2 regions of the Streptomyces sp. NPDC044571 genome follow, and region 2 is predicted to be linked to the other one. Evidence: predicted binding sites of a transcription regulator. Region 2 holds the regulator's gene; the other holds the start of a gene.
The links. The regulator HrcA, encoded in region 2, represses chaperone genes, less so after heat shock. The targets are predictions, from matches to a motif close to TTNGCACTCNGNNNNNCNGAGTGCNAA.
Positions count from the first base shown of each region.

Region 1: a site for HrcA is predicted at 1,653-1,679, ahead of groES (co-chaperone GroES). Genes of this name have one in related genera too.

Region 1 covers NZ_JBEZBN010000063.1:16,889-31,895, reverse strand. The annotation lists gene AB0B01_RS26500 (FtsW/RodA/SpoVE family cell cycle protein) at 27-1,430, opposite strand; gene groES (co-chaperone GroES) at 1,826-2,134, shown strand; gene groL (chaperonin GroEL) at 2,265-3,893, shown strand; gene AB0B01_RS26485 (ester cyclase) at 4,014-4,709, opposite strand; gene AB0B01_RS26480 (SDR family oxidoreductase) at 4,768-5,541, opposite strand; gene AB0B01_RS26475 (MOSC domain-containing protein) at 5,551-6,327, opposite strand; gene AB0B01_RS26470 (LysR family transcriptional regulator) at 6,409-7,308, shown strand; gene AB0B01_RS26465 (WhiB family transcriptional regulator) at 7,413-7,739, opposite strand; gene AB0B01_RS26460 (response regulator transcription factor) at 8,120-8,731, shown strand; gene AB0B01_RS26455 (sigma-70 family RNA polymerase sigma factor) at 9,071-9,700, shown strand; gene guaB (IMP dehydrogenase) at 9,813-11,318, shown strand; gene AB0B01_RS26445 (GuaB3 family IMP dehydrogenase-related protein) at 11,462-12,586, shown strand; gene AB0B01_RS26440 (insulinase family protein) at 12,665-14,449, opposite strand; gene AB0B01_RS26435 (hypothetical protein) at 14,458-15,007, opposite strand, start outside.
Region 2 covers NZ_JBEZBN010000009.1:25,254-40,260, reverse strand. The annotation lists gene ybeY (rRNA maturation RNase YbeY) at 1-353, opposite strand, end outside; gene AB0B01_RS07060 (PhoH family protein) at 367-1,413, opposite strand; gene AB0B01_RS07055 (PfkB family carbohydrate kinase) at 1,626-2,723, opposite strand; gene AB0B01_RS07050 (ribonuclease Z) at 2,868-3,773, opposite strand; gene AB0B01_RS07045 (histidine triad nucleotide-binding protein) at 3,777-4,136, opposite strand; gene AB0B01_RS07040 (16S rRNA (uracil(1498)-N(3))-methyltransferase) at 4,220-4,963, opposite strand; gene AB0B01_RS07035 (nitronate monooxygenase) at 4,960-6,051, opposite strand; gene dnaJ (molecular chaperone DnaJ) at 6,221-7,360, opposite strand; gene hrcA (heat-inducible transcriptional repressor HrcA) at 7,361-8,377, opposite strand; gene AB0B01_RS07020 (MBL fold metallo-hydrolase) at 8,514-9,239, shown strand; gene AB0B01_RS07015 (DUF3097 domain-containing protein) at 9,268-10,068, shown strand; gene AB0B01_RS07010 (hypothetical protein) at 10,075-10,212, opposite strand; gene hemW (radical SAM family heme chaperone HemW) at 10,323-11,555, opposite strand; gene AB0B01_RS07000 (long-chain fatty acid--CoA ligase) at 11,672-13,564, opposite strand; gene lepA (translation elongation factor 4) at 13,816-15,007, opposite strand, start outside.

The sequences.
Region 1 (15,007 bases), on a different contig from region 2:
AAGCCCCCCCCGAAGCCCCCGCCCCCTCACCGACCCGCCATATCCGCCATGGGGGTGATCGTGGTTTCTGCCGGGCCCCGGGCGTCCGCCTCGCGTTGGCGTTCAGCGCTGTCGCTGATGCGGAGCAGCAGGGCGACCATCACCCAGTTGGCCAGGAGGGAGGAGCCGCCCTTCGCCAGGAAGGGCAGCGCCTTGCCCGTCAGGGGGATCAGTCCGGTCACGCCGCCCGCCACCACGAAGACCTGGAGGGCCAGCGCCGCCGCCAGGCCCACCGCCAGCAGCTTGCCGAAGGGGTCGCGGGCGCCGAGGGCCATGCGCAGCCCCCGCTGCACGAGGAGCGCGTACAGGAGCAGGACCGCCATGACCCCCGCCAGGCCGAGTTCCTCGCCGACCGTCGTCAGGATGAAGTCGCTGCGGCCCGCGAACTTGATCAGCTCCGGGTGCCCCAGCCCCAGCCCCGTCCCCGACATCCCTCCGGTGCCGAAGCTGAACAGCGCCTGCGCGGACTGGTCCGAGGTCATCCCCGGCGGCCGGTCCTTCCAGTAGTACGACAGCGGGTTCAGCCAGGCGGCCACGCGCGCCTTCACGTGCGGCTCCGTCGAGCCCACCACGAACGCGCCGCCCGCCGCCATCAGCAGGCCGCACACGATCCAGCTGGTGCGCTCGGTGGCGACGTACAGCATCACCACGAACACGCCGAAGAAGATCAGCGACGTGCCGAGGTCGCGCTCGAAGACCAGTACCAGCAGCGACACGATCCACACCGTGACGATGGGTCCGAGCTGGCGCATCGGGGGCAGCCGCATGCCGAGGAACCTGCGGCCCGTCAGGGCCAGCGAGTCGCGGTGGATCACGAGGTAGCCCGCGAAGAAGACCGCGATCATGATCTTCACGAACTCGCCGGGCTGGAGCGAGAAGCCCCCGACGACGATCCAGCGCTTCGCGCCGTACGTGTCCGCGGGCGAGAAGGCCGGTGCGATCAGCAGCACCAGCGCGGCGGCCATCGTGATGTAGATGAAGCGCTGCAGCAGCCGGTGGTCGCGCAGCAGGGCGACCACCGCGATGCAGGCGGCGACGCCGATGACCGTCCACACCAGCTGTCCCGGCGCGTTGGGGTCCGCGCCGTACTTCTCGATGTACGACTGGTCCAGCCGGTGCAGCAGCACCAGCCCCAGCCCCGTGAGCAGCATCGCGAGCGGGAGGACCAGCGGGTCCGCGTAGGCCGCGAACCGGCGCACGCCCAGGTGTCCGACCAGGGCGAGGAGGCTCATGCTGAGGGTGAAGCCGGTGAGGTTGGCGGGGAGCGCCCCGTTCATCGCCAGGCCCGCGCTCGCATGACCGGCGACGGCGATGGCGACGACGAGGACCAGCAGCAGCGCCTCGGTGCGACGGCGCGCGCCGGCGGTCGTCAGCGGCCTCAGTCCGCGCACGGGACGCCGCCGTCGTCGACGGACGCCGCGGTTGCGGAGGCCATCGGTCCGATCTGCTCGGCAATGCGGCGCTTTATCTTCATATCGACTATGACGTCGAAGACCCCGCCCTGGTTGCTTCCGCGCCCCGCCCGCGGCCCGCGCCCGGCCCGCGAGGACCCCGCCCGCACCCCGCGCCCACCCCGCCCGCGCCCCCTGAAAGCCGCCACGCGGTGGACCGTATTGGCACTCCGCTTGACCGAGTGCTAATCGCCGGAATAGTCTCGCACCTGGCACTCGCCCCCGGTGAGTGCCAACACAGCGACGGGCAGGTCCGGCACCCGCGACGACGGATCCACCTGGTCGCCACCTCAGACAGTTAACCCCGTGAGATCTCCGAAGGGGGAGGTCGGATCGTGACGACCGCCAGCTCCAAGGTTGCCATCAAGCCGCTTGAGGACCGCATCGTGGTCCAGCCGCTCGACGCCGAGCAGACCACGGCCTCCGGCCTGGTCATCCCGGACACCGCGAAGGAGAAGCCCCAGGAGGGCGTCGTCCTTGCCGTGGGCCCGGGCCGCTTCGAGGACGGCCAGCGTCTCCCGCTGGACGTCAACGTCGGCGACATCGTGCTGTACAGCAAGTACGGCGGCACCGAAGTGAAGTACAGCGGCGAGGAGTACCTCGTCCTCTCGGCTCGCGACGTTCTCGCGATCGTCGAGAAGTAATCACTGAAGTCACCACTTCTGCACTTCAGCAGAATGCTTTGAGCTGCGCCCCTGGCCACCCCGCTGATCGCCGGGCGGCGAGGGGCGCAGTTCGTTAAACCCGAGTTTTCGAGAGGGCTGAACCGCTCCCATGGCGAAGATCCTGAAGTTCGACGAGGACGCCCGTCGCGCCCTCGAGCGCGGCGTCAACAAGCTTGCCGACACGGTCAAGGTGACGATCGGCCCCAAGGGCCGCAACGTCGTCATCGACAAGAAGTTCGGCGCCCCCACCATCACCAACGACGGTGTCACCATCGCCCGCGAGGTCGAGCTGGACGACCCGTACGAGAACCTGGGCGCCCAGCTGGTGAAGGAGGTGGCGACCAAGACCAACGACATCGCGGGTGACGGCACCACCACCGCCACCGTGCTGGCCCAGGCGCTGGTCCGCGAGGGGCTGCGCAACGTCGCCGCCGGTGCTTCCCCGGCCGCCCTGAAGAAGGGCATCGACGCCGCGGTCAAGGCCGTCTCCGAGGAGCTCCTCGCGACCGCCCGCCCGATCGAGGACAAGTCCGACATCGCCGCCGTGGCCGCGCTCTCCGCGCAGGACCAGCAGGTCGGCGAGCTCATCGCCGAGGCGATGGACAAGGTCGGCAAGGACGGTGTCATCACCGTCGAGGAGTCCAACACCTTCGGCCTGGAGCTGGAGTTCACCGAGGGCATGGCCTTCGACAAGGGCTACCTCTCGCCGTACATGGTCACCGACCAGGAGCGTATGGAGGCCGTCCTCGACGACCCGTACATCCTGATCAACCAGGGCAAGATCTCGTCCATCCAGGACCTGCTGCCGCTGCTGGAGAAGGTCATCCAGGCGGGTGGCTCCAAGCCGCTGCTGATCATCGCCGAGGACGTCGAGGGCGAGGCCCTCTCCACCCTCGTCGTCAACAAGATCCGCGGCACCTTCAACGCGGTCGCCGTCAAGGCGCCCGGCTTCGGTGACCGCCGCAAGGCGATGCTCCAGGACATGGCCACCCTCACCGGTGCCACCGTCATCGCCGAGGAGGTCGGCCTCAAGCTCGACCAGGCCGGTCTCGACGTGCTGGGCTCTGCGCGCCGCGTGACCATCTCCAAGGACGACACCACGATCGTCGACGGTGCCGGCAGCTCCGAGGAGGTCCTCGGCCGCGTCAACCAGATCAAGGCCGAGATCGAGTCGACGGACTCGGACTGGGACCGCGAGAAGCTGCAGGAGCGCCTGGCGAAGCTCGCCGGCGGCGTCTGCGTCATCAAGGTCGGCGCCGCCACCGAGGTGGAGCTCAAGGAGAAGAAGCACCGCCTTGAGGACGCCATCTCGGCGACCCGCGCCGCGGTCGAGGAGGGCATCGTCTCCGGCGGTGGCTCCGCGCTCGTCCACGCCGTGAAGGTGCTGGAGGGCAACCTGGGCCTGTCCGGCGACGAGGGCACGGGTGTCGCGGTCGTCCGCCGCGCCGCGGTCGAGCCGCTGCGCTGGATCGCCGAGAACGCCGGCCTTGAGGGCTACGTCATCACCTCGAAGGTCGCCGAGCTCGAAAAGGGCCAGGGCTTCAACGCCGCCACCGGCGAGTACGGCGACCTGGTCAAGGCCGGCGTCATCGACCCGGTCAAGGTCACCCGCTCCGCGCTGGAGAACGCCGCTTCCATCGCCTCCCTGCTGCTCACGACCGAGACCCTGGTCGTCGAGAAGCCGGCCGAGGATGAGGCCGACGCCGGTCACGGCCACGGTCACGGCCACAGCCACTGACGCAGGCTGAGCCGAGCTGAACCGGTAAGGGCCCCGGTCACCGCTTCCGAGTGGTGACCGGGGCCCTTCGCCGTGTGCGCCGTGTGCGGCGTACGCCGCACAGGCCGTGCCGGTGCCGGGTCAGGTGTCCATCATGCCGAGCTGCCGCATCAGGCCCATGGCGTCGTAGTGCCACCACCCTTCCTTGATCATTCCGTCCGCGCAGCGGAAGACCGTCGTGCCGGTCATCGTGCAGGTCTTGCCGGTCGGGGCGACCCCCATGAACTCGCCCTTGTGCTTTCCGGTCCAGGTCCACAACGTGGTGATGTAGTCGTCCTGGGCCATCTGGGCATCGATCGTGAACGTGAAGTCGAAGGCGCCGCGCCACATCTGGACGTCTTCGCGCATTCCCTCCGGACCGATCTTGTCCTGGGGGTTTCCGATGTCGTGGTCGCGGTAGTCCGAGGCGAAGATCTCGTCCGCCGCGGACATGTCGCCCTTCATCGCGAGGTCGTTGAACATTCGGTTCGCGAGCATCGTGTTGAGGTGCTCGTCGCGTACGACGTCCAGGTTGGTGAACCTGGGCATCCCGTCACAGAGGGCCACCATCTCCTGGAACATCTGGTCCGTCTCCGGGAGGTGAGAGTTTTTCATGGCCTCTTCGTACGACGGGAATTCGACGACGTCGACGTAGTGGGTGTCGGACTCGCGGTCCTTCGCGATGACGCTGTGGGTCACCGTGCGCTTGCCGTTCGTCTTCGCCAGGTACCGGTCCAGGACCTGATTCAGGTCCTCGGGCCTGCTCGTCTCATAATCGACAATTTGTACGAATGTCATGGCGTCTCCCGGGCTGGATGAGGTATGTCCAGTTTAAGAAGAATTAGCCCATAAGGGGCTACTGGGGGCCGTACTTGCGGCCCGTACGCGAGCTCACCCCGCCCAGCAGCCCGCGCGGCGCCAGCTTCACCACGCCCATCAGCGCCTTGTACCGCGGATCCGGGATCGAGACCGTCTTGCCGCGCGCCAGGTCGGCCAGCGCCGAGGCCACCAACTTGTCGGCGTCCAGCCACATCCAGCCCGGGATGTTGTCCGTGCCCATGCCGGCGCGCTGGTGGAACTCGGTCCGTACGAAGCCGGGGCACAGCGCCATCAGCCGCACCCCGGACCCCGCCAGGTCCTTCGCCGCGCCCTGCGTGAACTGGACGACCCAGGCCTTGCTCGCCCCGTAGGTGCCGCGCGGTACGAAGGCCGCCACCGAGGCCACGTTGACCACTCCGCCCCGGCCGCGTGAGCGCATCGACGAGGTGGCCGCCGAGGTGAGCCGCAGGACGGCCTCGACGTGCACCTTCAGCATGGCCAGCTCGTCGGCCATGGAGACTTCGAGGTAGCGGCCCTTGTTGCCGAAGCCGGCGTTGTTGACCAGCAGGTCCACCGGGTGCGTGCGGTCGTCGAGGCGCTCTTCCACCGCCGCGATGCCCGCGTCGGTGGCGAGGTCGGCGGTCAGCACCTCGGCCTCGATGCCGTGCCGGTCGTGCAGCTCGGTGGCCTGTTCGGCGAGCCGCTCGGTGTCGCGGGCCACCAGTACGAGGTTGTGTCCCTGGGCGGCGAGCCGCCGGGCGAAGGCGGCGCCGATGCCCGCCGTGGATCCCGTAATCAACGCAGTCGTCATAGGCGCAACCTAGCCGCCCCTGGTGACGGGTTCATCAGCCTGCGCGCGTGATGACTGCGCCTGCATGTACGTGCGCACCGTCTCGTGGGCCTGCGGCTCCATCGCCGCGCCCGCCGCCAGCGTCCGCGGGAGCAGGGCGCGCTCCGTCGTGAAGGCGCGGAACCAGAGCCCCACCGTCACGTCGTGGTCCGGGCGGTGCACGATCTCGACCGTGTCGCCGGCGCCGACCCGGCCCTCCTGGATCACCCGCAGGTACGCGCCCGGCCGTGCGGCCTGCGTGAACCGCTTGACCCAGGCCTTCTCGCCGAGGGCGCCCTGGAAGGTGCGGCAGGGGATGCGGGCCGAGGCCACCTCCAGGACCAGGTCCGCGCCGATCCGCCAGCGCTCACCGAGCAGCGCGCCGGTCAGGTCGATGCCGGAGGTGGTGAGGTTCTCGCCGAAGGTTCCGCCGGGCAGTTCGCGGTCCAGCTCGCGCTCCCACCAGTCCAGGTCCTCGCGTGCGTACGCGTAGACGGCCTGGTGTTCGCCGCCGTGGTGGCGCAGGTCGCAGACGTCGTCACCTTCGACACCGCTGGCGCCCACCCCTCGGGGGCCCGGCGCGAAGACCCGGACGCTGCCGGGGACCGGGCGCTTGCCGATCCCGGTCAGGCCGCCCTTGGCGTCGGTGTGCTCGACGGCGGTGGCGCGGCCGGTGTTCACGGAGAGAACGCGCCTGCGGGGCGGGGTCGCGGCGGTGTCCGGTGCGGCGGTGTCGGGTCCGGCGGCGGGTCCGGGGATCGGAAGCATGGCCGATACCGTAGCCGAGGTCTCCCAAAGGCGGAACCAGGATATTGGCGGTGTGGTCAAAGCAGGGCTTATGCTCGAAGGATGATCGAGGCACGCCATCTCCGGGTCCTGCGCGCCGTGGCCGGTACGGGCTCCTTCTCCGCCGCCGCCCGCGAGCTCGGCTGCACCCAGCCCGCCGTCTCCCAGCAGATGAAGGCGCTGGAGCAGTCCGCCGGCACCCCCCTGCTGGTCCGCACCGGGCGCGAGATGCGGCTGACCCAGGCCGGCGACGCGCTGGTCCGGCACGCCGCCGGGATCCTCGCCGGGCTGACCGCCGCCGAGGAGGAGGTCGCGGCCATCGCGGGGCTGCGCGCCGGGCGGGTCCGCCTCGTGTCCTTCCCGAGCGGCAGCTCGACGCTGGTGCCGACCGCCCTCGCGGCGATGCGGGCCGAGCACCCGGGCACCCGTATCTCGCTGGTCGAGGCGGAGCCGCCGCGTTCGGTGGAGATGCTGCGCGACGGCGACTGCGATGTGGCGCTGGCCTTCCGGTACGCGGGCGCCTCGGCGCCGGTCGCCGAGTGGGAGGACCTGGTGGTGCGGCCGCTGCTGACGGACCGGCTCGTCGGGCTGGTGCCCGAGGGGCACCGGCTGGCCGGTGCGGAGCGGCTCGGCATGGCGGAGCTGGCCGACGAGCCGTGGATCGCGGGCTGCCCGCGCTGCCGTCGGCATCTGGTGGAGGTCTGCGAGGACGCGGGCTTCACCCCGCGGATCGACTTCGCCACCGACGACTATCCGGCGGTGGTCGGCCTGGTGGGGGCGGGGCTGGGGGTCGCCGTGCTGCCGGAGCTCGCGGTGGAGTCCGTACGGGCCAAGGGGGTCGCCACGGTGGCCGTGGAGCCGGCCGTCGAGCGCGAGGTCGTGGCGCTGACGCTGCCCGATCTGGCCCGGGTTCCGGCCGTGGCCGCGACCCTGACCGAGCTGGAGCGTGCCGCCACGCGCTGACCGAACCGCCCGTACGGCGGTACTGCGGTTCGGCCGAACGGGTGGCGTGCAGAACCGCTCCCGCGGAGGGAAACGTTCCTTCGTACTCTCCGGTCAGTTACCGGTCAATGAGGTGTGGACGGTCCGATCGTGGTCGATGCGGGGATCAGTCGATGGCGGGCGCGGCCCATCAGTTCCTCGCGCTCGTCCTCAGTGAGGCCGCCCCACACCCCGTAGGGCTCGCGGACGGCGAGTGCGTGCGCGGCGCATTCCGAACGCACCGGGCATCGCATGCAGACCTCTTTGGCCGAGGCTTCGCGCGCACTCCTGGCCGCGCCCCGCTCGCCTTCCGGGTGGAAGAAGAGGGAGCTGTCGACCCCGCGGCAGGCAGCGAGCAGCTGCCAGTCCCAGAGATCGGCGTTCGGTCCGGGGAGGCGGGAGAAATCTGCCATGGGTAGTCCTCTTGGTCGCCGGTACTGAGACGGTTACGGTCCAAGTCTCCACACCTACTGTCGTAGTAGATGTAAATATGACTCATTGGGAATCTAGCCTCAGTCACGGGCCAAACGGAAGGAAAGCCGCCAAATAGGGCATAGCTCCAGATGGAGGACGCGTGTCGAGTGGTTCCGGCACCGTGATCGCTTCCTCACGTAGAGTGCCGAAGGTGTCCGTCCGACCCGTAACTCTTTCGAGTGACCATCGTTGAGAGTGCGAAGGCGGTTGAACCAAGAAGTTCCCGGACAGGTGTCCGAGAGCATCGACCGCACAGGTGACGATACGTACCAGCCTGGAGGCTCAAGGTGACGCGCATCAGCAGCTGCGGAGGGCGGTCATGACATCCGTCCTCGTCTGCGACGACTCCCCGCTTGCCCGAGAGGCGCTCCGTCGCGCGGTTGCCACCGTGCCCGGCGTCGAGCGTGTGACGACGGCTGCCAACGGCGAGGAAGTCCTCCGCCGCTGGGGTGCCGACCGCTCCGACCTGATTCTGATGGATGTACGGATGCCCGGGCTGGGCGGTGTGGAGACGGTGCGCCGACTTCTCTCGGCCGACCCCGGCGCCCGCATCATCATGCTGACGGTCGCCGAGGACCTGGACGGCGTGGCCCTCGCGGTCGCCGCCGGCGCCCGGGGCTATCTGCACAAGGACGCCTCGCGCGCCGAACTGCGGGCCACGGTCACCCAGGCGCTCGCCGACCCCACCTGGCGCCTGGCCCCGCGCCGGCTCCGCTCGGCCGAGATGGGCGCCGCGCCCACGCTCACCGCGCGGGAGATCCAGGTGCTGGAGGGCATGAGCCACGGCCGGTCCAACGCGGAGATCGGGCGCGAGCTCTTCCTCTCCGAGGACACGGTCAAGACGCACGCCCGCCGGCTCTTCAAGAAGCTCGGCGCCTCGGACCGGGCGCACGCCGTGGCCCTCGGGTTCCGCTGGGGCCTGGTCCGCTGAGCGTGCGCTCGCCCGCCGGCCGCTGACCAGCTGACGGAGAGCGGTCCCGTCCGCCACCGGCGGGCGGGGCGGCACGTCCCGACGCGCCGGGCGCCGCCCCGGGAGGACCTCGACCCGCCGGGGGATTGGCGGCGCTCGATCCGGGGGACGTGTCGCTTCGAGCGCGATGCCGCATCCTTGAGGTGTGGCGCATTTTCTGGGATGGGGCCTCAGGGAGTATTCGGGCGAGCGGGAGGGGAGGGCGCAGTGATGAGTTCAGGCGCACCCGCTCATAACGCTTCGATGCACAACACGGACCGTGGTGCCGCGAATGCTCCGGCGCCAAGGCACCATGGATTGATGCGCGACGACGAGGCCCCGGGGTCACCCGCGGCCACAGGACCCACCGGCGCCGCCAAGGGCGGCAGCGCCGGGGCCGTCAGCGCGCTCGTACGCAGGGCGGTCGAGGGCGACGAGCAGGCGACGCACGATCTGCTCGCCTTCGTGCACCCCCTCGCCATCCGCTACTGCCGCACCCGGCTCTCGCGCCTGCCGGGTGATGCCCGCCACTTCGTCGAGGACCTGGCGCAGGAGGTCTGCGTCGCCGTCCTGATGGCGCTGCCGCGCTACCGCGACACCGGGCGCCCCTTCGAGGCCTTCGTCTTCGCCATCGCCGCGCACAAAGTGGCGGACCTCCAGCGGGCCGCCATGCGCCATCCCGGCAGCACGGCCGTGCCCTCGGACGAGATGCCGGAGCGGCCGGACGACTCGCTGGGCCCGGAGGAGCGGGCGCTGCTCAGCAGTGACGCCGCCTGGGCCAAGAAGCTGCTCGCCAACCTTCCGGAGAACCAGCGCGAGCTCCTCGTCCTGCGGGTCGCCGTCGGCCTGACGGCGGAGGAGACGGGCCAGATGCTCGGCATGTCCCCGGGAGCGGTCCGGGTGGCACAGCACCGGGCGCTCAGCCGGCTGCGCGCGCTCGCCGAGCAGTAGCAGAGTCGTAGGAACAGACGAAACTTCTGCTTGACCTTGGTCGTGGAATGAGACGCCTCGGGATCCCGTTAGCATGGACATCCGCGCTGAGCAAGACCATTGGGAAGGTGTCATGACTGTGAACGCCGACGGAGTGCCCGACAAATTCGCCACCCTCGGGCTCACTTATGACGATGTCCTGCTGCTGCCGGGCGCGTCCGACATGGCACCGGACGAGATCGACACCTCCTCCCTCATCTCGCGCAACGTCCGGGTGAACGTTCCGCTGCTGTCCGCCGCTATGGACAAGGTCACCGAGGCCCGGATGGCCATCGCGATGGCCCGCCAGGGCGGCGTCGGCGTCCTGCACCGCAACCTCTCCATCGCCGACCAGGCCAACCAGGTCGACCTGGTCAAGCGCTCCGAGTCCGGCATGGTCACCGACCCGATCACGGTGCACCCGGACGCGACGCTGCGCGAGGCCAACGAGCTCTGCGGGAAGTTCCGCATCTCCGGCGTCCCGGTCACCGACCCGGCGGGCAAGCTCCTCGGCATCGTCACCAACCGCGACATGGCCTTCGAGCCGGACCGCAGCCGCCAGGTGCGCGAGGTCATGACCCCGATGCCGCTGGTCACCGGCAAGGTCGGCATCTCCGGCGTCGACGCCATGGAGCTGCTGCGCCGGCACAAGATCGAGAAGCTGCCGCTGGTCGACGAGGCGGGCGTCCTCAAGGGCCTCATCACGGTCAAGGACTTCGTCAAGGCCGAGCAGTACCCGAACGCCGCCAAGGACAAGGAAGGCCGACTGCTCGTCGGCGCCGCCGTCGGTGTCGCCGGCGACGCGTACGACCGCGCCCAGGCCCTGATCGAGGCGGGCGCCGACTTCATCGTCGTCGACACCGCCCACGGCCACTCCCGCCTGGTCGGCGACATGGTCGCCAAGATCAAGTCGAACTCCTCCGTCGACGTCATCGGCGGCAACGTCGCCACCCGCGACGGCGCCCAGGCGCTCGTCGACGCGGGCTGCGACGGCATCAAGGTCGGCGTCGGCCCGGGCTCCATCTGCACCACCCGCGTCGTCGCCGGCATCGGCGTCCCGCAGGTCACCGCCATCTACGAGGCGGCACTCGCCGCCAAGGCCGCGGGCGTCCCGGTCATCGGCGACGGCGGCCTGCAGTACTCCGGCGACATCGCCAAGGCCCTCGTCGCGGGCGCCGACACGGTGATGCTCGGCTCGCTGCTCGCCGGCTGCGAGGAGTCCCCCGGAGAGCTGCTCTTCATCAACGGCAAGCAGTTCAAGTCGTACCGCGGCATGGGCTCGCTCGGCGCGATGCAGACCCGCGGCGACCGCAAGTCCTTCTCCAAGGACCGCTACTTCCAGGAGGGCGTGGGCGGCGACGACAAGCTCATCCCCGAGGGCATCGAGGGCCAGGTCCCCTACCGCGGCCCGCTCTCCGCGGTCGTGCACCAGCTCGTCGGCGGCCTGCGCCAGTCGATGTTCTACGTCGGCGGCCGCACGGTGCCCGAGCTCCAGGAGCGCGGCCGCTTCGTCCGCATCACCTCGGCGGGCCTCAAGGAGAGCCACCCGCACGACATCCAGATGACGGTCGAGGCGCCGAACTACAGCCGCAAGGGCTGACCGGGCCGGAACAGTGATCGCACCGAGGGGCGGGTCCGCACGGACCCGCCCTTCCGCGTGCGTCCGTACAGCGGTCAGCGGAACGCAGGTCCCCGGCGTTCGGGGATACTGGACGGGCAGACCCAGAGGAAAGGCCACCACACGTGACTGAGATCGAGATCGGGCGCGGCAAGCGCGGCCGCAGGGCGTACGCGTTCGACGACATCGCCATCGTCCCGAGCCGGCGTACGCGGGACCCGAAGGAGGTCTCCATCGCCTGGCAGATCGACGCGTACCGCTTCGAGCTCCCGTTCCTGGCCGCCCCCATGGACTCGGTCGTCTCCCCGCAGACCGCCATCCGCATCGGCGAGCTCGGCGGCCTCGGCGTGCTGAACCTCGAAGGCCTGTGGACCCGGTACGAGGACCCGCAGCCGCTGCTCGACGAGATCGCGGAGCTGGACGAGGACGCCGCGACGCGCCGCCTCCAGGAGATCTACTCCGCCCCGATCCAGGCCGACCTGATCCGGCAGCGGATCAAGGAGGTGCGCGACTCGGGCGTCGTCACCGCCGCCGCGCTGTCCCCGCAGCGCACCGCCGAGTTCTCCAAGGCGGTCGTGGACGCGGGCGTGGACATCTTCGTGATCCGCGGCACGACGGTCTCCGCGGAGCACGTCTCCGGCGCCGCCGAGCCGCTGAACCTCAAGCAGTTCATCTACGAGCTCGACGTCCCGGTCATCGTCGGCGGCTGCGCCACCTACACCGCGGCCCTGCACCTGATGCGCACCGGCGCCGCGGGCGTCCTGGTCGGCTTCGGCGGCGGCGCCGCGCACACCACGCGCAACGTGCTCGGCATCCAGGTCCCGATGGCCACCGCCGTCGCGGACGTCGCCGCGGCCCGCCGCGACTACATGGACGAGTCCGGCGGCCGGTACGTGCACGTCATCGCGGACGGCGGCGTGGGCTGGTCGGGCGACCTCCCCAAGGCCATCGCCTGCGGTGCGGACGCCGTCATGATGGGCTCCCCCCTGGCCCGTGCCACGGACGCCCCCGGCAAGGGCAACCACTGGGGCATGGAGGCCGTCCACGAGGACGTGCCGCGCGGCAAGAAGGTGGACCTGGGCACCGTCGGCACCACCGAGGAGATCCTCACCGGTCCGTCGCACACCCCGGACGGCTCGATGAACCTCTTCGGCGCCCTGCGCCGCTCCATGGCCACCACCGGCTACAGCGAGCTCAAGGAGTTCCAGCGGGTCGAGGTCACGGTCGCGGACTCCCAGCACAGCCGCTGATCGACGCGCGGACGAAGGGCCGGCACCCCGCTGGGGGCGCCGGCCCTTCGGCGTCCGTCCGCCGTACGCGGCGGCGGGTCAGTTCCTGCCCTTCCTCCGGCGTTCCATGCAGATGCCCCACGGGACCAGGAAGACGGCCGCGGCGAGCAGCCACTTGAGCACGTACTGCGCGTCGTACCGGGACATGTGTGAGTGCGCGTCGCCCAAAGCCTTGTAGAGCACGAGCGTCCACGCGCCGAGGAGCAGCCCGGGGACACCGAGCACCCAGAGGAGGACGGTGAACCAGACGGCGCCCCGGCCCGGGCCGTCCGCCCGAACGGACCCGGACGGCTGCGGGATGCACGACGGGTCGCGGGGCGGCATGCGGACCACGGAGCCGGCCGGAACACCCGCGTCCAAGGGGGCGAGCGCATCGGCGGTCAGGCGGTACAGGGTCGGCTCGACGGTCACGGTGAACCCGTCGTTCCCCACCAGGTGGCGGGCGCCGTCCGGATATACCTGCATCAGGGAGCACTCGGCATAGCGGACGGTGGCCCTGCCCCGCGGCGAGACGAGGCTGACGCCGTCCTGCGCCACGAGCAGGGCGACGTTCCCGTCCTCGAAGGCCGAGAAGCGGCGCCCGTCCACGACATCGGGGGACTGCGCGGGGGCGGCCACAAGCCCCGCCCAGTCCACCCCCCGGCCGGGCACCTGCATCAGGGCGTCGGCCCACACGGCGCGGGCGACCCGCTGGAGGTCGGCGACGGTGACCGCCTCGATCTCCGCCTTCGCCTCGGCCACGGTGAGGTTGCGGTGGCGCAGCAGCAGGTTCACCGCGTGTCCGGGGAGCATGCGGGCGGCGAGCTCCGGCAGGTCGAACCGGGCCAGCGTGGAAGCCCGTACGGCGTCCAGGTCGGTCTGCTCGATCCGGCCGGCCCGAAGCTTCGCGAAGACGTCGATGAAGGCTCCGACCAGGGCGTCCTGCTTCTCCGGGAGCGCGTCGGCATAGGCGGTGATCGTCGCGGTGTCGGCGTCGCGTGGGGAGTAGTCGGCGGTCGCGGTGTAGGAGTAGCCGCCCTTCTGGCGCAGCTCGCGGAACAGCTCCTTGCCCAGAACGTCGGCGAACAGACCCGCTTCGGTCGAGCGCGGGAGGACCGCCGTCAGGACGACGCCGCCTTCCTCGCCGTGGAAGTAGGCGGGGGTGGCGGGCAGCGCGGAGGTGGCCTCCGGGGCCGGCTGCCACGCGCCGGCCGGAAGCCTGAGGTCGAGGCCTTCGGGGACGGTCTCGCCGGTGATCCACAGGACGGCGTTCTCCGTCGTGAACCGGGTCTGCGCCCAGGCGCGGACCTGGTCCGCGGTCAGGTGGTGCAGGCCCGCCTCGGCGTAGCTGGTGAGGCCGTACGAGCGGGAGCCGTAGCGCCAGAGGGTGGCGGCGTGGGCCGGGCCGCGGCTCTTGCCGGCGGCCTCGGTGCGCAGGATCTCCTTCTCGGTCTCCAGGCGGTCCATCGGGAGGTCGCGCAGCGCCGCGCAGACGCCGTTGAGGTACTCGACCACGTCGGCGGCGGTGCCGGTGACGTGGAAGTGGGTGTGGGTGGCGGCGGTGGCACCGTTGTAGTGCAGGTCGCCGAGGCCGTGCCGGTGCAGCGCGAGGTGCTCGACCAGGTGGGTGATGCCGCTGGCGGCGAGGGTCTCGTCGGCTCGGCCGACCCGGAAGAGGAGCCCGGCGGTCAGGGGCCCCGAGCCGGGGGCGAGGACGGTGCGGATGCCGTCCACGGTGGTGGTGGTGATGCCGTCGGCACCGGCACCGGCTTCCGTGCGGGCTTCGGTGCGGGCGCCGGTGCCGGTGCCGGTGTCGGTGCCGAGCGGGGTGGTGTCCGTGTCCATGGTGTCCCTCAGCCCTTCGCCAGGGCGGTCTTGCGGTGGCGGGCGAACTCGGCCTCGTGGTCGGCGGTGCCGATGTAGCCCCACGGGAACTCGCTCGCGCGGTCGCCGAGGGCGCGGAAGTGCGGGGCTGCCTCGGCGTGCCGGCCGGCCGCGCAGTGCGCGGCCGCGAAGGCGCTGTGGGCGTTGACGGACTGGTACGCCTCGGCGCGGGCCGCGGGGTGCAGCACCGAGTGGGCGGCGGCGTCCACGAGGGCCTGGCGGGCCGGGGCGGCGCGCAGATACGTTTCTGCGACCCGGTCGCCTTCCTTTTCCCGCAGCTCCAGGTACTGCTCCATCTGGGCGACGGCGATCAGGGCACCGTTCGGGCTCCCCGGCGGCGACGCCTTCGCGCACTCCGCGGCGAAGCCGTGGGCGGCTTCCCACGTGCCGCCCCACTTCGGGCAGAGCTGCTGGAGCAGCTGCTGCCGGCCCGAGTAGTGGTGCGGGTGGTGCTCTGCGAGCCGCTCGTAGCGGCGCCGGGTTTCTTCCAGGCCGAGCTGGAGGCCGCGGGAGGTGATG
Region 2 (15,007 bases):
ACGGTCAGGAGCTGGAGCTCCTCGTCCATGGAGTGCTGCGTCGGGGCGTCCTGGCCCTGCTTCTTCGCGACCTCGGGGCAGAGCACGATGTCGCCGAGGAGCCCCTGCGGGGGCTCCTCGTCGTCCTTCGCCGGCGGACGGAGCTCGTCCATCGGGAAGGACATGACGTCGGTGGGTCCGGGCAGATCCATCCACTGGACGTGCAGCTGCTCCATCGCCGCCTCGTCGACGACGATGACGGAGAGCTCGGAGAGCGGGTGGATCCGCATCCGGGTGAGCGCGTAGCGGGCGATGTCGAGGATCGCCTGCTCGTCGACCTCGGTTCCGGACTCGTTGTTGACGTCGATCGACATGGTGCGCTGGGTTCTACTTCCGCTGGTAGCCGTTCCGGGACGGGTTGGCGTCCTGGCTGTCGTCGTACTTCTCGTACGCGTCGACGATACGGCCGACCAGCTTGTGCCGGACGACATCCTCGGACGTGAGCCGCGAGAAGTGGATGTCCGGAACGCCTTCCAGGATCGACTGGACCTGGCGCAGACCCGACTTGGTGCCGCCGGGAAGGTCGACCTGGGTGATGTCACCCGTGATGACGATCTTCGAATCGAAGCCGAGCCGGGTCAGGAACATCTTCATCTGCTCCGGGCTCGTGTTCTGCGCCTCGTCGAGGACGACGAAGGCCTCGTTGAGGGTGCGGCCGCGCATGTAGGCGAGCGGGGCCACCTCGATGGTCCCGGCGGCCATGAGCCGGGGGATCCGGTCCGGGTCGATCATGTCGTGCAGGGCGTCGTACAGCGGCCGCAGGTACGGGTCGATCTTGTCGAAGAGCGTGCCCGGCAGGAAGCCGAGCCGCTCCCCCGCCTCGACGGCGGGGCGGGTCAGGATGATCCGGCTGACCTGCTTGGACTGCAGGGCCTGGACGGCCTTGGCCATGGCGAGGTAGGTCTTGCCGGTACCGGCGGGGCCGATGCCGAACACGATCGTGTTCTTGTCGATCGCGTCGACGTACCGCTTCTGGTTGAGGGTCTTGGGGCGGATGGTGCGGCCGCGGCTGGAGAGGATGTTCTGGGTGAGCACCTCGGCCGGGGTCTCGTCCGGCCCGTTGCCGTTGTCGCTCGCCTTGAGCATGGCGATCGAGCGTTCCACTGCGTCCTCCGTCATCGGCTGCCCGGTGCGGAGCACCAGCATCATCTCGTCGAACAGGCGCTGGATCAGTGCGACTTCCGCCGCTTCGCCGACCGCGCTGACCTGGTTGCCCCGGACGTGTATGTCGACGTCCGGGAAGGCCCGCTCGATCACGCGCAGCAGGGCGTCGCCGGAGCCGAGCACGGCCACCATCGGGTGCCGGGCCGGAACGGTGAAATGGGCGCGCGCCTGGCCCGGCGCCGGGGTCTGGGCTGTGGGTGTCTGAGTCATGGGCCGGCACTGTGGCCTGCACATACCTCCTGCTGAGGGGCCGCGCCGATCGACGACCTCCGGAGTACCAGGGTACGTCGCCGCCCGCACATCCCCGAGGCCTTTTCCAGGCCCCCCGAAGCCGGGGCGGCGGGGGCGCGGTCCCCGAGCCGGACCGGCGCGTGGTGGGGCGGGGCTCGCCGGGCCACCGGCGGAGCCCGGCCGCCGGCTAGCTAGGCGGTGTGGCGGAAGCCGATCGTGGGGACCGCCCGGCGCCGCGGCGCCGCCTCCGCCCCCGGCGGGATCAGCTCGTCCAGGAAGCGGTACCGCCCCCGCAGGGCCTCCGGGGCCGTGCGCCACCAGTGGGCCACCTCCGGCCACCCCGGGGCCGACAGGGAGCCCCCGAACTCCTGGACCGACAGGGCGGCCGTCAGGCCGGCGAAGGCCAGCCGGTCGGCCAGCGGCCAGCCGGCCAGGGTGCCCGTGACGAAGCCCGCCACGTAGACGTCGCCCGCCCCCGTCGGGTCCAGCGCGTCCACCGCGATCCCCGGCACCTCCGCCGTCTCGCCCGTGCGCCCGTCCACCGCGTACGAGCCCTCCGCCCCCATGGTCACCACCGCCACCGGCACCCGGTCCGCCAGCGCCCGCGCCGCCGCCCTCGGACAGTCGGTCCGCGTGTACCGCATCGCCTCGCCCGCGTTCGGCAGGAAGGCCTCGCAGTGCTCCAGGTCGGCCAGTGCCCCGAGGTCCCACCGCCCGCTCCCGTCCCAGCCCACGTCCGCGAAGACGCGCGCCCCGCGCCGGGCGGCCTCCCCGATCCAGCCGTCCCTGCGGCCCGGCCCCAGCGAGGCCACCGCCGCCCGGGTGCGCACCGGGCACAGCGGGAACGGCCCGGTGCCCGCGGGGGGCGGAGCCTCGTGGCCGTGCGAGACCATCGTGCGCTCGCCCTCGTACGCCATCGAGACGGTGACCGGGCTGTGCCAGCCGGGGATGGTGCGCGATCGGGAGAGGTCGATGCCCTCGCCCTGCTCCAGGACGTCCCAGCAGTACTCGCCGTAGTGGTCGTCCCCGAACGCCGCGGCCAGCGACGTCCGCAGCCCGAGCCGGGCCAGCGCCGTGGCCATGTTGGCCACGCCGCCGGGGCTGGAGCCCATGCCGCGCGCCCAGGACTCCGTACCGCGCACGGGGGCCGAGTCGAGGCCGGTGAAGATGATGTCGAGGAAGACCGTGCCGGTCAGGAAGACGTCGCAGCCGGGTTCCTGCGGGTCGCGCAGCGGACCGAGGGGATCCACGGCTGCGTCGCGGCTGGTGAGGCTGTCCCGACTGGTCACGGTGTACTCCCCGTTGGTGCGAAGGCTCGTTTCTGCAAGCGGGCATCGGTGGAAAGCTGCCAGCCCTGCCCGTCCCCGGGTGGACCAAACCCCAGTGTGGCGCACCTCTCACCGACTGTGCCGTCTCCGTGGCGTCGTCCGCCCTCAGGACCGCTTCGGCAGGGGAACCCGTACGAGGTCCGCGGCGATCGTGAGCTCGCCCTCGAAACCGGCCTCGCGGGCCCGGCGTTCGAACTCCGAGGGATCGGAGTAGCGCTGCGAGAAGTGCGTCAGCACGAGGTGGCGTACGCCCGCGTCGCGCGCGACCCGTGCCGCCTGCCCGGCGGTCAGGTGCCCGTGCTCCACGGCCAGCGGCTCGTCCTCGTCGAGGAACGTCGACTCGATGACCAGCATGTCGCAGCCCTCGGCGAGCTCGGCCACGCCGGAGCAGAGCCGGGTGTCCATGACGAAGGCGAAGCTCTGCCCGGGCCGGTGCTCGCTGACCTCGTCGAGCGCGATCCCGTTCAGGCTCCCCTCGCGCTGGATCCGGCCCACGTCGGGGCCCTTGATCCCGTGCCGCCCGAGCAGTTCGGGCACCATCCGGCGTCCGTCGGGCTCGGTGAGCCGGTAGCCGAAGGACTCCACGGGGTGGGAGAGCCTGCGGGCCTCCAGCCGGTACGAGGCCCCCTGGGCCAGCGTCCCGTCCCCGGCCACGGCCTCCTCGCGCAGCTGCACGGTCTCCCGGTAGGCGGTGGCGTACCGCAGCCGGTCGAAGAACTTCTGCCCGGAGGCCGGGTAGTGCGCGGTGACGGGGTGCGGGACCCGGTCGAGGTTGATGCGCTGGATCACCCCGGCGAGTCCGAGGCTGTGGTCACCGTGGAAGTGGGTGACGCAGATCCGGTGGATGTCGTGCGCGGCCACCCCCGCCCGGACCATCTGGCGCTGGGTGCCCTCGCCCGGGTCGAAGAGGATGCCCTCGCCGTCCCAGCGCAGCAGGTAGCCGTTGTGGTTGCGGTGGCGGGTGGGCACCTGGCTGGCGGTGCCCAGCACCACGAACTCGCGTACGGACACGGCTTATCCCGGGGGCCACTGGAGGCCGCGGCCGCCCAGGAGGTGCGCATGCGTGTGGAAGACCGTCTGGCCCGCCCCGACGCCCGTGTTGAACACGATCCGGTAGCCGTGGTCGTCGATCTTCTCCTCGGCGGCGATCTCCCCGGCCACGCGCAGCAGGTCGGCGGTGATCACCGGTTCGGCGGCGGCGAGCGCGGCGGCGTCCGGGTAGTGCACGCGGGGGATGACGAGCACGTGGGTGGGTGCCTGCGGATTGATGTCGCGGAAGGCGACGGTCGTCTCGGTCTCCTTGACGAGGGTCGCCGGGACCTTTCCCGCGACGATCTTGCAGAACAGGCAGTCCTCCTGCGGTTCCCCGGCCATTGCTTCGCCTTCCGTGACGGTGACGCGTGAAAGTTGATCAGCTCGGGCATCGTATCCGGCGGCGCCCGCGCCCTCACGGGGTTTCAGGACCAGCGCCCCGAGCGGGCCAGCAGCACCGCCGCCGCCGCCGTGCCCGCGGTGGAGGTCCGCAGCACCGAGCGGCCCAGACGGTACGGGTGCGCGCCGACCGCCGCGAAGGCCGCCAGCTCCTCCGGGGAGACGCCCCCCTCGGGGCCGACCACCAGGACGACGGAGCCCTCGGCCGGAAGCTCGGCGGCGGCCAGGGCCTGCGAGGGCGCGTCCCGGTCCTCGTGCAGGACCATCGCCAGGTCCGCCTCGGCCAGCAGCGCCGCCACCTGCTTGGTGGACAGGGCCTCCGCCACCTCGGGGAAGCGGACCCGGCGGGACTGCTTGCCCGCCTCCCGGGCCGTGGCCCGCCACTTGGCGAGGGACTTGGCGCCCCGTTCGCCGCGCCACTGGGTGATGCAGCGCGAGGCCTGCCAGGGGACGATCGCGTCCACGCCGGTCTCGGTCATCGTCTCGACCGCCACCTCGCCCCGGTCTCCCTTGGGGAGGGCCTGCACGACGGTGATGCGCAGGGCCGGCTCCGCCTCCCGGCCCGTGGCGGACACCGAGACGACGAGCCGGTCCTTGCCCTCGGCCGCCTTGACGACGCCCTCCGCCCAGCCGCCGCGGCCGTCCGTGAGGACCACCGCCTCGCCCGGGCCGAGCCGCTTCACGGACACCGCGTGCCGGCCCTCCGGGCCGTCCAGCACGCACTCCGGCCCCGCGGGGACCTCCTCGACCACGAACACGGGGGCGGTCATGACGTACTCCTCTTCTGCATGTCGTTCAACGCACTCTGGGCCTCGGCCAGTTCCGCCGCCAGCACCTCCACCAGCTCCCCGGCCGGCAGCGCCCGGGCCAGCCGGTGGCCCTGGCCCGCCCACAGCGCCATCCCCTGGGGGTCCCCGGCGTCGGCGGCCGCCTTGCGCAGTCCTGCCGTCATGTGGTGGATCTGCGGGTACGCGGCGGGCGCGTACGGCCCGTGCTCGCGCATGAAGCGGTTCACCAGGCCGCGGGCCGGCCGTCCGGAGAAGGCCCGGGTCAGCTCCGTGTGCGCGAACAGCGGGTCGGTGAGCGCCCTCTTGTGCAGCGGGTGCGCCCCCGACTCGGGGCACACCAGGAACGCCGTGCCGAGCTGCGCCGCGTCCGCGCCCGCCGCCAGCAGCGCCGCGATCTGCGAGCCGCGCATCAGACCGCCCGCCGCGATGATCGGCAGGGCCGCGGCCTCGCGTACCTGCGCCACCAGCGCGAGCAGTCCCACGCCCGCCGTGCCGTCGGCCTGCGGGTCGTCGCGGTGGGTGCCCTGGTGGCCGCCGGCCTCGATGCCCTGGACGCACAGGGCGTCGGCACCGGCGGCCTGCACGGCGCGCGCCTCGTCGACCGAGGTCACGGTGACGACGGTGTACGTGCCGACCTTGCGCAGGGAGGCGAAGACCGCGGGGGCGGGGCAGCCGTAGGTGAAGGAGACCACGGGGACCGGGTCTTCGAGGAGGATCGCCAGCTTGGCGTCGTAGCCGTCGTCGCTGGTGCCGATGATGTCCTCGTCGGCGAGGGAGACGCCGTACCAGTTGGCCTCGCCGGCCAGCTGCCCCCGGTACGCCTCCACGGCGGCCGGGTCGACGTAGCCGGTCTGCGGCATGAAGAGGTTCACGCCGAACGGCCGCCGGGTGAGTGCGCGCAGCCGCTTGATCTCCTGGTACATGCCGTCGGCGGTCTTGTAGCCGCCGGCCAGGAAGCCCAGCGCGCCCGCCTCGCACACGGCGGCGGCGAGCGGCGGACAGGAGGCGCCGCCCGCCATGGGAGCCTGCACGATCGGGTATGGGGAGAGACCGTTCGGTGCGGAGGACATGGACTGCATCGTGCCATGTCCCGCTCATGGGGCCGAATCATGGCATTCGCCTGGCATAGTCCGCTTCCCGGCGGCTCTCCGCGCGGCCCCGCGGCCCATGCGCCGAGCCCGGTCCGGGGCACCCCCGGACCGGGCTCGTACGTGCTCTGGCGCGTGGCGCAGCAGCCGGTCAGCGGCCGTTGAAGGCGTCCTTCAGGCGGCTGAAAAGGCCCTGCTGGCCCGGCGCGAACTGGCCCATCGGCCGCTCTTCACCGCGCAGCTTCGCGAGCTGGCGCAGCAGCTCCTCCTGCTGGGCGTCGAGCTTCGCCGGGGTCATGACCTCGACGTGGACGATCAGGTCGCCGCGCCCGCCGCCGCGCAGGTGGGTGACCCCGCGACCGTGCAGCGGGATCGACTGGCCGGACTGGGTGCCGGGCCGGATGTCGATCTCCTCCATGCCGTCCAGGGTCTCCAGCGGGCACTTCGTGCCCAGGGCCGCAGCCGTCATCGGGATCGTCACCGTGCAGTGCAGGTCGTCCCCGCGCCGCTGGAAGACCGGGTGCGGGAGCTCGTGGATCTCCACGTACAGGTCGCCGGCGGGGCCGCCGCCCGGGCCGACCTCGCCCTCGCCCGCGAGCTGGATCCGGGTGCCGTTCTCGACACCGGCCGGGATCTTGACCGTGAGGCTGCGGCGGGAGCGGACCCGGCCGTCGCCCGCACACTCGGGGCACGGGGTCGGGACCACGGTGCCGAAGCCCTGGCACTGCGGGCAGGGGCGCGAGGTCATGACCTGGCCCAGGAAGGACCGAGTGACCTGCGACACCTCACCACGACCACGGCACATGTCACACGTCTGCGCCGAGGTGCCGGGGGCCGCGCCCTCGCCGGAGCAGGTGGTGCACACGACGGCCGTGTCGACCTGGATGTCCTTGGTCGTCCCGAAGGCCGCCTCGTCCAGCTCCAGGTCGAGGCGGATCATGGCGTCCTGGCCGCGGCGGGTCCGCGAGCGCGGGCCGCGCTGCGAGGCCTGGCCGAAGAAGGCGTCCATGATGTCGGAGAAGTTGCCGAAGCCTCCGGCCCCGAACCCGCCCGCGCCGCCGCCACCGCCCGAGGAGGACAGCGGGTCGCCACCGAGGTCGTAGACCTGCTTCTTCTGCGGGTCCGAGAGGACCTCGTAAGCCGCGTTGATCTCCTTGAAGCGCTCCTGCGTCTTCGGGTCCGGATTCACGTCCGGGTGGAGTTCGCGGGCAAGACGGCGGAAGGCCTTCTTGATCTCGTCCTGGGATGCGTCGCGGCGCACGCCGAGAACGGCGTAGTAGTCCGTGGCCACTTACGACTCCGCCAGGATCTGTCCGACGTAACGTGCCACTGCGCGTACCGCTCCCATCGTTCCGGGGTAGTCCATGCGGGTCGGTCCGACCACGCCCATTTTGGCGACAGTTTCGCCGCCCGAACCGTAGCCGACGGAGACGACGGACGTGGAGTTCAGCCCCTCGTAGGCGTTCTCGTGCCCGATCCGTACGGCCATCCCCGACTCGTTGGCCTCGCCCAGCAGCTTGAGGAGCACGACCTGCTCCTCCAGCGCTTCGAGCACCGGCCTGATCGTCAGGGGAAAATCGTGTCCGAAGCGGGTGAGATTGGCGGTGCCGCCGATCATCAGCCGCTCCTCGGCCTCCTCGACCAGGGTCTCCAGCAGGGTCGCGAGCACCGTCGAGACCGTGCCGCGGTCCTCAAGCTCGAAGGACTCCGGGAGGTCCTGTACGAGCTGCGGCACGTCGGTGAACCGGCGGCCGACGACCCGGCTGTTGAGCCGCGCCCGCAGGTCCGCGAGCGAGGTCTCGCCGAAGGGGGCCTGGCAGTCGACGAGCCGCTGCTCGACCCGGCCGGTGTCCGTGATCAGGACCAGCATCAGCCGGGCCGGCGCCAGCGAGAGCAGTTCCACGTGCCGGACGGTGGACCGGGTCAGGCTCGGGTACTGGACGATGGCGACCTGCCGCGTGAGCTGCGCCAGCAGCCGTACGGTGCGCCCCACGACGTCGTCGAGGTCGACGGCCCCGTCGAGGAAGTTCTGGATGGCCCGGCGCTCCGGCGTCGACAGCGGCTTGACCCCCGCCAGCTTGTCGACGAAGAGGCGGTAGCCCTTGTCGGTGGGGATCCGGCCGGCGCTGGTGTGGGGCTGGGCGATGTAGCCCTCCTCCTCCAGCACGGCCATGTCGTTGCGCACGGTGGCGGGCGACACGCCCAGCCGGTGCCGCTCGGTGAGCGCCTTGGAGCCGACCGGCTCCTCCGTCCCGACGTAGTCCTGGACGATGGCGCGCAGCACCTCAAGTCTGCGTTCGCTGAGCATGGCGCACACCTCCAGTGGTCGTCGTCGCTGCTGCCGGCTGGCACTCGCATCGTTCGAGTGCCAGCGATCCCCCGGCCAGTGTACGGCCGGGCGGTACACCCCCGGCAAGGGCGGCCCGCCAGGGTAGCGTCGCGGCATGGAACTGCGATGGGAAGAGGCCGGCTGGGAGCGCTTGACCGGACGGACCGGGCGGCGGCGGCTTCCGGTGTGGGACTGCACGGCGGGGCTGGTGGTGGGCAACGAATCCGTGCTCCTGATCGACCCCGGTTCCTCCGTGCGCGAGGGCGCGCAGCTGCGGGCCGAGGCGGAGCGGCTGACGGGTCGGCGCGTGACCCATATCGCATTCACCCACGGACATTTCGATCACGTCCTGGGCGCCTCCTCCTTCGCCGGGGCCGAGGTCTACGGGGCGGTCGGGCTGGACTCCGCGCTGTCGGCGGGCCGCGCGGAACTGCGGGAGGACGCGGTCCGGCACGGGCTGGCGGAGGCCGACGCGACCGAGGCGGTGGACGTGCTGGTGCTGCCGAAGCACCTGGTGTCGGGCGAGTGGACGCTGGAGCTGGGCGGCTTGCAGGTGCTGCTGGCCAATGTGGGGCCCGGGCACACCCGCTACGACCTGGCGGTCTGCGTGCCGGGCGAGCGCGAAGTGGTCTTCTGCGGGGACCTGGTGGAGGAGTCGGGTGCACCGCAGGCGGGCCGTGACGCCGTGCCCGCGCAGTGGCCGGCGGCGATCGACCGGCTGCTGTCGCTGGGCGGGGAGGACGCACTGTACGTGCCGGGTCACGGAGCGGTGGTCTCCGCCGCCTTCGTCCGTGCGCAACGCGACACACTCCGGGGGCTGTTCGGCGTGTCGGACGGCTGAGCGCGGGGGCTCTTCTACTGTCGGCCGGATGCGTGAGTACTCCCCCGACCTGACCCCGCAGTGGAAGCGCGCCAAGGCCGTGCCCGAGGTGCCGGCCGAGCCCGGCCTGGTGGTCGAGGCGGCGGACACGGACTTCTGCGGCGCGGTGGTGGCCTGCGAGGCCGGCACGGTGACCCTGGAGGACCGCTTCGGCAAGCGGCGGGTGTTCCCGTTGGCGCCCCGGGGGTTCCTGCTGGAGGGCGCGGTGGTGACGCTGACCCGTCCGGTGCGGGCGCCGAAGGGTCCCGGGCGGACCGCGTCGGGCTCGGTGGCGGTGCCGGGGGCGCGGGCGCGGGTGGCCCGGGCCGGGCGGATCTACGTCGAGGGGCGGCACGACGCGGAGCTCGTGGAGCGGGTCTGGGGCGACGACCTGCGGATCGAGGGCGTGGTGGTGGAGTACCTGGAGGGCGTCGACGACCTGCCCTCGGTCGTGGCGGAGTTCGGCCCGGCCCCGGACGCCCGGCTGGGCATCCTGGTCGACCACCTGGTCCCGGGCTCGAAGGAGTCCCGTATCGCGGCCTCGGTCGTCTCGCCGGACGTGCTGGTGGTCGGACACCCGTACGTGGACGTCTGGCAGGCCGTGAAACCGTCCGCGCTGGGCATCGCGGCCTGGCCGGTGGTCCCGCCGGGGCAGGACTGGAAGACGGGCGTCTGCCGGGCCCTGGGCTGGCCGGAGAACACCGGCGCCGCCTGGCAGCACATCCTGTCCCGGGTGCACTCGTACAAGGACCTGGAGCCCGCCCTGCTCGGCCGCGTCGAAGAGCTGATCGACTTCGTGACGGCGCCCTGACGCGGGCTACGGCAGGGTGCCGAACTCCGAGGTGTCGAGCGTGACGCCCAGGACGTCGAGCGGGACCGGCTCTGCGAACTTGCTGGTCCGCTCGGTACGGTAGTCGGCGTCCTCTCCGGCGCCGAAGGGTTCGGTGAGCACCACGCACTTGGCCTGGAAGGGCGGGGATCTGCCGCTGCACGAACATGACGACCAGATAGGGACAGGCCAGGCCGCACCTGCCCCCATCCGCAGCGATTCCCTCCGGGGAGTGATCAGTCGACCAGGTCCCGCACCACCGCATCGGCCAGCAGCCGCCCGCGCAGGGTCAGGACCGCGCGCCCGGCCTCGTACGGGGCCGCCTCCAGCAACCCGTCGGCCAGCGCCTTCCCGGCCGCCTTGAGCCCCGCCGGGGCCAGCAGGGACAGCGGGACGCCGTCCACCAGCCGCAGCTCCAGCAGGATCCGCTCGACGCGGCGGTCCTCCTCCGTGAGGAGTTCGCGGCCCGCCCCGGGGGAGCGCCCTTCCGCCAGCGCGGCGGCATAGGCGCCGGGGTGCTTCACGTTCCACCAGCGCACGCCGCCGACGTGGCTGTGCGCGCCGGGGCCGGCGCCCCACCAGTCGGCGCCGCGCCAGTACAGCTCGTTGTGCAGGCAGCGGCCCGCCTGCGAGGTGGCCCAGTTCGAGACCTCGTACCAGGAGTACCCGGCCTCGGCCATGACCGCGTCGGCGATCAGGTAACGGTCGGCGTGGACGTCGTCGTCCGTCATCGGGACCTCGCCGCGGCGGATCCGCCGCGCCAGCTGCGTGCCCTCCTCGACGATCAGCGCGTACGCCGAGACGTGGTCCGGCCCGGCCGCGAGAGCCGCCTCCAGGGAGTCCCGCCAGTCCTGGTCCGACTCCCCCGGCGTGCCGTAGATCAAGTCCAGGTTGACGTGCTCGAAGCCCGCCGCACGGGCCTCGGCGACGCAGGCCTGCGGGCGTCCGGGGGTGTGGGTGCGGTCCAGCACCTTCAGGACGTGCTGCTTGGCGCTCTGCATGCCGAAGGAGACCCGGTTGAAGCCGCCGGCCCGCAGCTCCGCGAGGTACGCCGGATCGACCGACTCCGGATTCGCCTCCGTGGTGATCTCGGCGTCCTCCGCGAGGCCGAACTCCTCGCGGATCGCCGCCAGCATCCGTACGAGGTCCCCGGCGGGCAGCAGCGTCGGCGTGCCACCGCCCACGAACACCGTCCGCACGGCCCTCGGGTCGTCCCCGAGGACCTTCCGGGCGAGGCGGACCTCCTGGATCAGGGTGTCGGCGTAGTTCTCCCGGGAGGCGAGCACGCCGCCGGTGCCGCGCAGCTCCGAGGCGGTGTACGTGTTGAAGTCGCAGTACCCGCAGCGCGTGGCGCAGTACGGGACGTGCAGGTAGAACCCGAGCGGCCGGTCCCCGGCTCCCGCCAGGGCATGCGACGGCAGGGAGCCGTCTTCGGGCACGGGGACACCGTCGGGCAGTGCGGAAGGCATGCCCCCATTGTCCCGCACCCCGAACCGGGCCCCGGACGCCTGCCCGGGGCCGGCCGGCACGGCGGACCGGGCGCCGGGCCGGGCCCGGCCCCGCCCTGCCGGGCCCGCCGCGGGGGCTACGCCTCGCGCGAGCCCTCGTACATCTCCTCGATCAGGTGCTTGAACTCACGCTCGACCACGGGCCGCTTCAGCTTGAGGCTGGGGGTCAGGTCGCCGTGCTCGACGTCCAGGTCGCGCGGCAGGATCCGGAACTTCTTCACCGTCTGCCACCGCTGCAGGCCCTCGTTCAGGGTCTGTACGTAGGTCTCGACCAGCCGGTTGGTCTCCGGCGCGGCCAGCACCTCCCCGTACGTCCTGCCCTCCAGCCCGTTCTCGGCGGCCCAGCCCAGGATGGCCGGCTCGTCGAGGGCGATCAGGGCGGTGCAGAAGTTCCGGTCGGCGCCGTGCACGACGATGCTCGACACGTAGGGGCAGATCGCCTTGAACTGGCCCTCGATCTCGGCCGGCGCGACGTACTTGCCGCCCGAGGTCTTGATCAGGTCCTTCTTGCGGTCGGTGATGCGCAGGTAGCCGTCGGGCGAGAGCTCGCCGATGTCGCCCGTGTGCAGCCAGCCGTCCTCCTCCAGCACCTCGGCGGTCTTCTCGGGCTGGCCGTGGTAGCCCTGCATGATGCCGGGGCCGCGCAGGAGGATCTCGCCGTCGTCGGCGATGCGGACCTCGGTGCCGGGGAGCGGCTTGCCGACGGTGCCCGTGCGGTAGGCCTCGCCCGGGTTGACGAAGGAGGCGGCGCTGGACTCGGTGAGCCCGTAGCCCTCCAGGATGTTGATGCCGGCGCCGGAGAAGAAGTAGCCGATCTCGGGGGCGAGGGCGGAGGCGCCGGAGACCGCGGCGCGCAGCCGGCCGCCGAAGGCCTCGCGGAGCTTGGAGTAGACGAGCGCGTCGGCGATCTTGTGCTTGGTGGCGAGGCCGAAGGGGACGGTGGCGTTGCCGGTGCGGCGGTGGTTGTCCTGCCTGGTCTTGGCGTACTCGCGGGCGACGCCGACCGACCACTGGAAGATCTTGTACTTGGCGCCGCCGCCGGCCCGGGCCTTGGCCGCGACCCCGTTGTAGACCTTCTCGAAGATGCGCGGGACGGCCGCCATGTAGGTCGGCTGGACCACCGGCAGGTTCTCGATGATCTTGTCGATCCGGCCGTCGACGGCGGTGACGTGTCCGACCTCGATCTGCCCGGAGGTCAGCACCTTGCCGAAGACGTGGGCGAGCGGCAGCCACAGGTACTGGACGTCGTCGCTGGAGATCATGCCGGTGGCCACGGTCGCCTTGGCCATGTAGGACCAGTTGTCGTGGGGCAGCCGTACGCCCTTGGGGCGGCCGGTGGTGCCGGAGGTGTAGATGAGGGTGGCGAGCTGGTCGGCGGTGATGGCCGCGATCCGCTTCTCGACCGCGCCCGGGTGCTGGGCCAGGTAATCCTTGCCGCGCGCCTCCAGGTCGGCGAGGGAGAGCACCCAGCCCTCCGGGTCGCCCTCGGCCGGCACCGCGTCGGCGGCCTCCACGACCACGACGTGGGCGAGCTCGGGCAGGTCGGCGCGCCGCTCGCGGGCCTTGGCCAGCTGGGCGGCGTCCTCGGCGATCAGCACGCGGCTGTCCGAGTCGGCGAGGATGAACGCCGACTCCTCGGCGTTCGTGCTCGGGTAGATCGTCGTGACGGCACCGCCGGCGCACATCACGCCGAGGTCGGCGAGGATCCACTCGACGCGGGTGTTGGAGGCGAGCGCGACCCTGTTCTCCGGCTGGAGGCCGAGGTCGATCAGGCCGGCGGCGATGGCGAAGACCCGCTCGGCCGCCTGGCCCCAGCTCAGCGACTTCCAGTCGTCGGGGCCGCCGTGGCCGTCCGCCGCAGGCACCGGGTACCGGTAGGCCTCGGCGTTCGGCGTGGCGCCGACACGCTCAAGGAAGAGGGCCGCCACGGTGGGCGGGCGGTTCTCGATCAGGGTCTGTGTGTCGCTCACGGACGTCCTCCGGACCACGCGGCAGGGCCTGTCATTCAAGGCGGTGAATGAAGGCTTCCAACAGGGCTTGCAACCAGGGCTGCGACCAAGGTGGCGGCCAAGGCTTGTAACTGGCGAGTAACCAACGGGTGTGATCAGACTAGGGGCCCTCCGGCTGGCGCGTAAGAGCCCCTGAGCCGCCGATTCATAACGAAACAGGCCCCTGCGACGGCGCGCGGAGGCCTGTTTCGTATGCCATGGGGCGGGTGTGGCTACTTCTTCTTGCCACCGGACTCGTCGCTGGACAGGACGGCGATGAAGGCCTCCTGGGGGACCTCCACGGAGCCGACCATCTTCATGCGCTTCTTGCCTTCCTTCTGCTTCTCCAGCAGCTTCCGCTTACGGGAGATGTCACCGCCGTAGCACTTGGCGAGGACGTCCTTGCGGATGGCGCGGATGGTCTCGCGGGCGATGACGCGGGAGCCGACGGCCGCCTGGATCGGCACCTCGAAGGCCTGCCGCGGGATGAGCTCGCGCAGCTTGGCGACCAGGCGCACGCCGTAGGCGTAGGCGGCGTCCTTGTGGCAGACGGCGGAGAAGGCGTCGACCTTGTCGCCGTGCAGCAGGATGTCGACCTTGACCAGGCTGGAGGCCTGCTCGCCGGTGGGCTCGTAGTCGAGGGAGGCGTAACCGCGCGTCTTGGACTTCAGCTGGTCGAAGAAGTCGAAGACGATCTCCGCGAGCGGGAGCGTGTAGCGGATCTCGACCCGGTCCTCGGAGAGGTAGTCCATGCCGAGCAGGGTGCCGCGGCGCTGCTGGCAGAGCTCCATGATGGCGCCGATGAACTCGGTCGGCGCGAGCACGGTGGCCCGTACGACCGGCTCGAACACGTCCTTGATCTTGCCCTCGGGGAACTCGCTCGGGTTGGTGACGGTGACCTCCTTGCCGTCCTCCAGCACCACCCGGTAGACCACGTTGGGCGCGGTGGCGATCAGGTCGAGGCCGAACTCGCGCTCCAGGCGCTCGCGGACCACGTCCAGGTGCAGCAGGCCGAGGAAGCCGACGCGGAAGCCGAAGCCGAGCGCCGCCGAGGTCTCCGGCTCGTAGACGAGCGCGGCGTCGTTGAGCTGGAGCTTGTCCAGGGCCTCGCGCAGGTCCGGGTAGTCCGAACCGTCGAGCGGGTACAGGCCCGAGAAGACCATCGGCTTCGGGTCCTTGTAGCCGCCGAGGGCCTCGGTCGCGCCGTTGTGCAGGCTGGTGATCGTGTCACCGACCTTGGACTGGCGGACGTCCTTCACGCCGGTGATGATGTAGCCCACCTCGCCGACGCCGATGCCGTCGGCCGGGGTCATCTCCGGGGAGGAGACGCCGATCTCCAGCAGCTCGTGGGTGGCGCCGGTGGACATCATCTTGATGCGCTCGCGCTTGTTGAGCTGGCCGTCGACCACACGGACGTACGTCACG